Regions from separate parts of the Bacteroides sp. AM23-12 genome, predicted to be linked through region 2. Evidence: riboswitches for the same ligand, from Rfam matches in the RefSeq annotation. Region 2 holds a riboswitch; the other holds the start of a gene.
What was found. Region 2 has a riboswitch for cobalamin ahead of DW640_RS20410 (TonB-dependent siderophore receptor). Riboswitches for the same ligand answer to the same signal wherever they lie in the genome.
Positions count from the first base shown of each region.

Region 1: another riboswitch for cobalamin. It lies ahead of DW640_RS00295 (PKD-like domain-containing protein); the one in region 2 lies ahead of DW640_RS20410 (TonB-dependent siderophore receptor).

Region 1 covers NZ_QTLF01000001.1:83,116-87,334, forward strand. The annotation lists gene DW640_RS00290 (receptor) at 1-164, opposite strand, end outside; gene DW640_RS00295 (PKD-like domain-containing protein) at 202-1,962, opposite strand; gene DW640_RS24280 (hypothetical protein) at 1,994-2,125, shown strand; cobalamin riboswitch at 2,124-2,334, opposite strand; cobalamin riboswitch at 3,166-3,379, shown strand; gene DW640_RS00300 (YncE family protein) at 3,558-4,219, shown strand, end outside.
Region 2 covers NZ_QTLF01000037.1:26,964-31,182, reverse strand. The annotation lists gene DW640_RS20420 (DUF5074 domain-containing protein) at 1-1,025, shown strand, start outside; gene DW640_RS20415 (hypothetical protein) at 1,040-1,882, shown strand; cobalamin riboswitch at 1,944-2,149, shown strand; gene DW640_RS20410 (TonB-dependent siderophore receptor) at 2,331-4,219, shown strand, end outside.

The sequences.
Region 1 (4,219 bases), on a different contig from region 2:
ATCGTCGCTTTCCATACGTTTTCATTGCTTTCCAGTGAAAAACTAAGGAAGTTGTTGTCTACTCCGGTGAACGGGTTTTCATCGTCGTCGTCGCCACATGCTGCAAAGATGCATCCGGTACATAAAACCACTAACAGGGTTTTCCAGTAATTTACTTTTCTCATTGTCTAAAAAATTAAGTGAATTTATAATGAATGATTATTAATCTATCTTTGAAGGAGCTTCGCTCATCTTATAATCGACGAAGCCGAATACTTCGGTGGACAACTCTCCGATGGCTCCCGCTACGGATTGTATGCCGGTCTGCACCTTGATGAAGTCGATGTATTGCAACTTGACCGGAGTGCCGTCGGGATACATGGCGTTTTCTATCTTGAAGGCGTTGCCTACGGGTGCGGCATCGTGATTGTCGCCCTCGGCGAGAATGTCTTCTCCCCAGTTGTCCGCATATCCCCACGGATAGGATTCATTGCGCCAGATTCCGCCCGGTGTCCGGGTTGTATTTCGCTTCAGGCGGGTACCGTATAAAGTATAGTTGTTTTCCTTTATCCATAGCGGGAAGTTAGGATTGAGGTCGATGGAGCCGGAGTTTCCCCGGTTGTCGATCCATTGCAGGGGCATATTGTGTGTAGGCGGGCGGTAGTAAGTGACGGCATAGTGTTGATAGGTTTCCGCCTTTCCGGTTTCGCTGCCACGTAGTTCGTACCAAGTGTCATTGGGCAGTCCGTCTCCGTTTTCGTCCTGCATGACGTAGACGATACCCGGTTCGGAACTACCGTCGAAGGGATTGCCTATGATAGCGAAGTCATATCCTCCGTTGCTGCTAACATCGGGTTTGTTGTATACGCTGTGGTCGAATCCCACGATGATATATCCTCCCCATGCACCCAGAGACACATAATTGTTTTGTACATTCATGCGAGTCTCAGCGTAACGACAGGCTTCTTCTTCGGTCTGTCCGGAAATCTGTGCTATGAATTGTCCCGGAGCAGGGCGTAGGTGGTATACTTTCACTTTACTGTCCGAACTACCAGCTGACGGTGCGCGGTAGTATTTGGCTTCATCAGACGGCAGGCAGACTACGGTCTGGATAGCACTTTTTATTATGTCGCCATCTGTTCCGGTTACTTTTACCACATAGCTTCCGGCTGTTGGTGGAGTGAAGGTAAAAGTGGGGCCAGTTTCTCCCTGTTGCATTACTTCGTCTACTTCCCACACGTAGGTTGCATGGGTTGTTGTATCCGTAATGACGGGAGCTATACAGGCAGCACGACCTTTGGGGACGGTTAGTTGATTACTGCTGAAGGTTATATTCATCACTGGCTCAGGTGATACCAGTACGGAAGTCGACGCATTCCCGCTACCGTCTTCGTTGGTAACCGTAAGTTTGAAACTGAATTGTCCTTCTTCGGTGGGGGTAAACGTATAGGTAGCTTCGGTTCCGACCGTTTCTTTGGTTTTACCGCTTTCGTCAATGGACACCCATTCGTACTTTGCTCCTTCAGTGAAATTTACGGAAGATTCGAGGGTTACGCTCTTTCCCATATAGGTAGAGTAGGCGGGAATCAATGATACGGAAGGTATCATTTTTTCCACTACATCTACCCGCAGTTCTTCTTCGGCATAACCATTCTTGGCGTCCACGCGGAATTTGAAATAGACTTCTCCTTCCGCTTTAGGTGAATAGGTGTATGAGAGGTCTGTACATACTATTTTACCTTTCTCGTCTTTCCATGTATATACAGGATCGGTGGCATCGTTCACTAGGGGAGTGATTGTGATGCTTTTCATAATCTTTACTGTGTAGATTCCCGTACCGTTGTCGAAGGTAATTACCGGTGGTTGACCTGTTGTCCCGCCACCCAATTCTTCATCATCACCGTCGTTCCGGCAGGAGGCGAAAGACACGACAGTACATAGCATTAATAAGCTAGCGATTGTTTTTAAAAATCCATTTATCATAAGCATACTTTTAATTAGTTTGCAAACAGGAATGATAATGGATTTTACGCTGGGCAGTCAGTATCCCGGTAAGTATAAATATAGAAGAAGCCTCTTCCGTCCGCACATGGTAAGCGCCTGTGGAAAAAGACAACGAACTACCTCCCGTATGCCGCAGGAGTAAAATCCAACCGAAAGGAGGTAGGTCTTCTGACTTATTCCCTTATTTGCAGCGCCTTCCCAGAGAAAATTTCCAGTGACAAATTGCTACAAACTGTACTGTCCTTCAAGGGCAGTACGGGAAAATACAGCAGCGGATACTGTTGCCGATTCACACGGCATTCCCTTTTAATCTTCGATAGCTTTTGTTATATCTTAATCGAATGAAATACAACTTATTATAGCAACGAAGAACCAACTTCTTGACCGCAAAGATAGTTATCTTTTTATATAATATGTCTATTTTAACTAATTAATTTTTATTACGTTGTCGGGGGTGGGAAAGGAGGAATTGGATATGGTGACACTATCTCTCTCTGATAGTGTCACCATACTTGCAGGATAGTGTCACTATGCCGATGGTATAGTGACACCATCTCCAAATGTTCTGTTTTTAAGATTTTCTATTGGGAAAATAGAAGCTAAATACTTGAAATAGGAGAAAAATGGATTACTTATATGCAAGAATATGCGGAAAGCGGAGGCCGTTATGCAGGAAAAATGGTTATATATGCAGCTTTTGCCGACCAAGTAGGTTGATTTTCTTTTAAAGGAAGGCGGGTTTGGTTTTAAAGGAAGGTCAGTTTGGTTTAAAACCAATCTTAGTTTGCTTATAAAGCAATGTTAATTCGGTTAAGAAGCAATCTTATTTTGTACGTTATTATGCTTTTTTGTGCTGTTTGCTCTTTTGATATGGATGCTTAGTTTATGATAAAATGTCGTAGATATAGTTTCTTTTGTTTGCTGTTGCTTGCATATTCTTGTAATCTAGGCTAAAATGATTGAAAATTGATGGTTTTGATATTAAGCCGCTTTTGTGAAAATAGAAATTCCTCCTCTTTTTGATGAGTCATCCGGTTTTTATCCGAAAGATAGGAAGGAACAGAGGGCAAACTTTTCTCTTTTTCATCTGCTTGCTCATAATGTGCTAATTTGAAGAAGTCTTTAATCTTTTGTTCTTGATAAAAAAGACAGGGGAGAAGTGAGGCGTGAAATATAATTATAGTATCTTTGCACCCGCAAGGTTCGTATTTGGAATTGTCTAACCTTCCAAAACGATGAAAAGGGAATCCGGTGTAAATCCGGGACAGTACCTGCTGCTGTAAGTCCTCTCTTTCGGGAGATGAGTTTATCACATTCTTTGCCACTGGTGACATCACTGGGAAGGCGTGATAAACGGGGACGAGTCAGAAGACCTGCCTTGCCGCTGCAGATTTATACCCGCGGGTTTCGGGTAGAAATCAACTGGTATAGTTCATTCCTATATTCAATTGATTCCTCATTCAACCGGTCGGTACAAATGCTATGTTTGATGTTTGTCGCAAATTATAATTTGCTGGCAGATGTCTAATGAGTGATGCGACAAGTTAGTTAATAACCTTTTCTCACTTTTAATTATGAAACGAATTTTACTATCTGTTTTATTTATTGTCTTCTGTCTGACGGCTTTTATCGGTTGTATGAAATGGGATTATGGTGAGATGGAGGATTTCTCAGCTACGGGAGACGGTCTTTTCATTACCAATGAAGGGAACTTTCAGTATGGTAATGCTACCTTATCTTATTATGACCCGGAAACGAAAACGGTAGAAAATGAAGTATTCTATCGGGCTAATGCGATGAAGTTGGGAGATGTAGCACAGTCAATGACTATTCGTAATGATGTCGGTTGGGTGGTAGTAAACAACTCTCACGTCATTTTTGCCATTGATATTAATACATTTAAGGAAGTGGGACGCATTACGGGACTTACTTCTCCACGCTACATTCATTTTATTTCGGACGAAAAAGCCTATGTCACACAGATTTGGGATTATCGTATTTTCATTGTCAATCCCAAAACTTATCAGATAACCGGATATATCGAATGTCCGGATATGACGATGGAAACAGGCTCAACAGAACAGATGGTACAATATGGCAAATATGTGTATGTAAATTGCTGGTCTTATCAGAATCGTATATTAAAGATAGATACTACAACGGACAAGGTGGTAGATCAGCTTACTGTAGGTATACAACCTACTTCTCTCGTTATGGATAAGAACTTCAAGATGTG
Region 2 (4,219 bases):
AAGTAGAAATGAGCACAAGTTTCAGCTCTAACCACAACTTTTCCAAAGGATTCTTCTACGTAGCAGACGGAACATTCAATTTCTATGATACCGAAAAGAAAACTGCTTATCAAGATTGTTATGCTTCTTTAAATGCAGGAAAAACTTTGGGAATTGGTAACTACGACTCTGCAAATATCATTCACAGCAACGGAAAGTTCTATCTGCTTGTGGGCACCAGCACATCGAACCGAGATCATTTCTACATTGTCGACGCCAAGACTCTTTATTACGAAAACTCCGCTGTAGTAGGCGCAAACCTAAGCGGTCTGACCATTCTGAACGAACAATATGGATTAGTGACAGGAGATGGCATACGTCGTATTGACCTAAAATCACTTAACAATGTCAGGATCAAGAATGAGCGTCTGCTTTGTTTCTATAATAGCATAATCTACAATGGCAAAGTGCTGAGCAATGACACTTATAAAGATGAGTCCAAAGTGAAGTATTACGATGTAAACGAGCTAATCGCAGCTAAAGAAGGAGAAGCTCCTGCCGTTACAGAGCTAGATATCATTCAAAAACAGAAAATCAATTTTGTACTGGCTAAAGACGGTAATGTTTATACTCTTGAATCGGCTGATAACGGATGTAATATCGTAAAAATAAAGAATGACTTTACTTTAGAAAAAGTCTTTGCAAACTTCCAGCCGGCCAAGGGACCGTATCATTCAAGTCCGACCATAGGCATGGTAGCATCCGAAACAGAGAATATTATTTATCTGGTATCGACCGACGGAGCTATATATAAATATATTTTAGGCGATTCAGACTCTCTCAAAGCACCTTTCATTGCCGCAGAATCAGGAGTTTCAATTACTGCTCCATTGCAGCTGAACCAACAAAGCGGAGAACTCTATGTAACTTATACCGAAGAACGGAAAGATGAATCTAAAATCGTCGTTTACAGCAAAGACGGAAAAGTTCTCCACACAGTAGACTGTGGTGAGAGCGTTCCTTCACAAATATTATTCAATAACTAAACTAACATAGAAAAATGAAAAGATATTGGTATCTGATGGCTATAGCAGCCACTCTTTTGGCTTCCTGCAACAAAGATGAGGAAGAAACGGAAATTCAAGGATTCAAAGTGCTGGAATATCGTCCGGCACCAGGGCAGTTTATCAATGAAGGCTTCGACTGCCAGACAATGGAAGAAGCAAACGCTTATGCAGAAGAGCGCTTCAACAAGAAACTCTACGTCTCACTGGGATCTTTCGGCGGATACATCACCATTAAAATGCCGAAAGAAATAAAGAACCGCAAAGGATACGACTTCGGTATTATCGGCAATCCCTTCTCCGGAAGTTCCGAACCGGGCATCGTATGGGTATCCGAAGACGCTAATGGCAACGGAAAAGCAGACGACGTATGGTACGAGCTGAAAGGAAGTGACGAACCGGAACGCGACTATTCCGTCACTTACCACAGACCGGATGCAGCCGGAGATATCCCTTGGGAAGACAGTAAAGGAGAAAGCGGAGTCATCAAGTATCTCCCTCAATATCACGATCAGATGTATTATCCGAACTGGATTAAAGAGGACTCCTATACATTGAAAGGAAGTATGCTCGAAGCACGGACAGAGCAAGAAGGCGGAATATGGAAAAACAAGGATTTCGGAAAAGGATATGCCGACAACTGGGGAAGCGACATGGCAAAGGATGACAACGGCAACTACCGGTATAATCAGTTTGACCTGGATGACGCCGTTGACCAGAATGGCAATCCTGTAACGCTGGAACGTATTCATTTTGTGAAAGTACAGAGTGCCATTTTGAAGAATGTCGAGTCGATAGGTGAAGTGTCAACCGAGGTGGTTGGATTCAAAGCTTTTTAAAAAGCTGTTCAAAGTCATGGATTTACCTTCGCTCCTCTCTTGCAAAAGACAAATAAACTATCTATCTTTGTCGCGCATTGGTTTGCAACTCTCATGCACGAGGGAAGCAATTAAAAGGGAATCAGGTGAAAGTCCTGAACAGTCCCGCTGCTGTAAGTTCATTTTTTGGTTGCGAGCAATCGACTTTATAGCCACTGGAAGGGTATTCCGGGAAGGCGTTCGCAACAGGAACAAGTCAGAAGACCTACCATGCAAACTCGTTTCACTGCTTTCGAGGAAAAAGCGATGAGTCTAATGAACCGGACAATCCGTCCATCATTTCATTCACCATTCTGATTCAGAGAAAGTGTGTACTAATTAATAAACTCTGCCAAGTTTATTATGATGTCCGGTCGAAGTGAGTTCGCCCGGACATCTTTTTACATTATGAACAGACTGAAAGAAAACAATGAGAAGGAATACTTTTATTAAAAAGATGAGCGTACTACTCTGCTGTCAGGCTTTGTCCTTATCCCTTTTTGCCCAACAACAAAAAGTGGATACAGCACATATCTACTCCATCCCCGAAATCATGGTATCCGACCCTTATCAGACGCGTGAAGTCCGTTCAGCCTCTCCTCTGCAGGTTTTCAATAAGGACGAATTAAAGAATCTGCAGGCCCTGCAGGTATCGGATGCGGTAAAACATTTCGCAGGAGTTACCGTGAAGGACTATGGAGGTATCGGAGGATTAAAAACCGTCTCCATCCGAAGTCTCGGAGCACAGCACACCGCTGTTTCCTATGATGGCATCACCGTCAGCGACTGCCAGACCGGACAAGTAGACATCGGACGTTTCTCCCTAAACAACGTTGACCGCCTTTCGCTCAACAACGGACAAAGCGACAACATCTTCCAGCCTGCCCGTTTTTTTGCTTCTGCCGGCATACTGAACATACAGACACTGACTCCGCACTTCAAAGAAGACAAGCCGACTAATATAGCCGCCGAATTTAAGACCGGTTCATGGGGATTAGTAAATCCTTCCCTTTTTCTGGAACAACAACTCAACAAGAAATGGAGCATGACCGCCAACGGCGAATGGATGTCTTCGGACGGACATTATCCATTTACCCTGCGTTACGGGAATGATGCCGATGTTCAGGTCAGTAAAGAGAAGCGCCGGAATACGGATGTAGAAAACCTTCGGGCTGAGATAAGCGCTTTCGCCAATCTCTCCGACAAAGAGCAATGGAGACTGAAAGCCTATTATTACCAGTCCTCACGGGGGCTGCCCAATGCCACTACCTTATATTATGACTTCTCCCGACAAAATCTGCAGGATAAGAACACCTTTATCCAAAGCCAGTACAAGAAAGAGTTTAGCAGAAAATGGGTATTCCAGACCTCTGCCAAGTGGAACTGGAGTTATCAGAACTATCAGGACCCGGATGCTCTTACCTCCGTCGGAGGAACTGACAACAGCTATTACCAGCAAGAATATTACCTGTCCGCTTCCGCTCTATACCGGATATGGAACAATCTTTCTTTCTCCTTGTCCACCGACGGAAGCATCAATACGATGAATGCCAATTTGCAGAACTTCGTCTCCCCCACCCGCTATTCATGGCTGACAGCCTTTGCCGGGAAATACGTCAATGAATGGGTGACGCTGTCCGCTTCTGCTCTGGCAACTGTCATCAACGAGAAAGCTAAAAACGGAGGTAGTGCCGGCAACCACCGGAAGCTGTCTCCCAATGTCAGCATCTCGCTAAAGCCGTTTCATAATGAAGAACTGCGGTTCCGTTTCTTCTACAAAGATATCTTCCGTCTGCCCAGCTTCAATGATTTATATTACGACAAGGCCGGAAACATCAATCTGAAGCCGGAAAGTGCTACTCAATATAATATAGGTATTACTTATAGTAAAGCCATCAACAACTTTATACCTTATCTTTCGGCCACCGTAGACGCCTACCATAATAAAGTGACCGACAAGATTGTAGCCACTCCTACCAAGAACTTATTCATCTGGAGTATGGTCAATCTGGGCAAAGTGGATATCAAGGGGATAGATGCAACTGCCAGCCTCAGCCTCCAGCCTCTGGATAAACTACGGATCAACCTTTCCGGAAACTATACTTACCAACGGGCACTGGACGTTACCAACTCCAATCCCAACTCACCGGAAGGTAAAGTGTACAAGCATCAGATAGCCTATACCCCGCGCGTCTCCGCTTCCGGACAAGCCGGAATAGAAACTCCATGGCTCAATCTTTCCTATTCATTCCTTTTCTCCGGAAAACGGTATATGTTAGGACAAAACATCAGCGACAACCGCCTGGACAGCTACAGTGA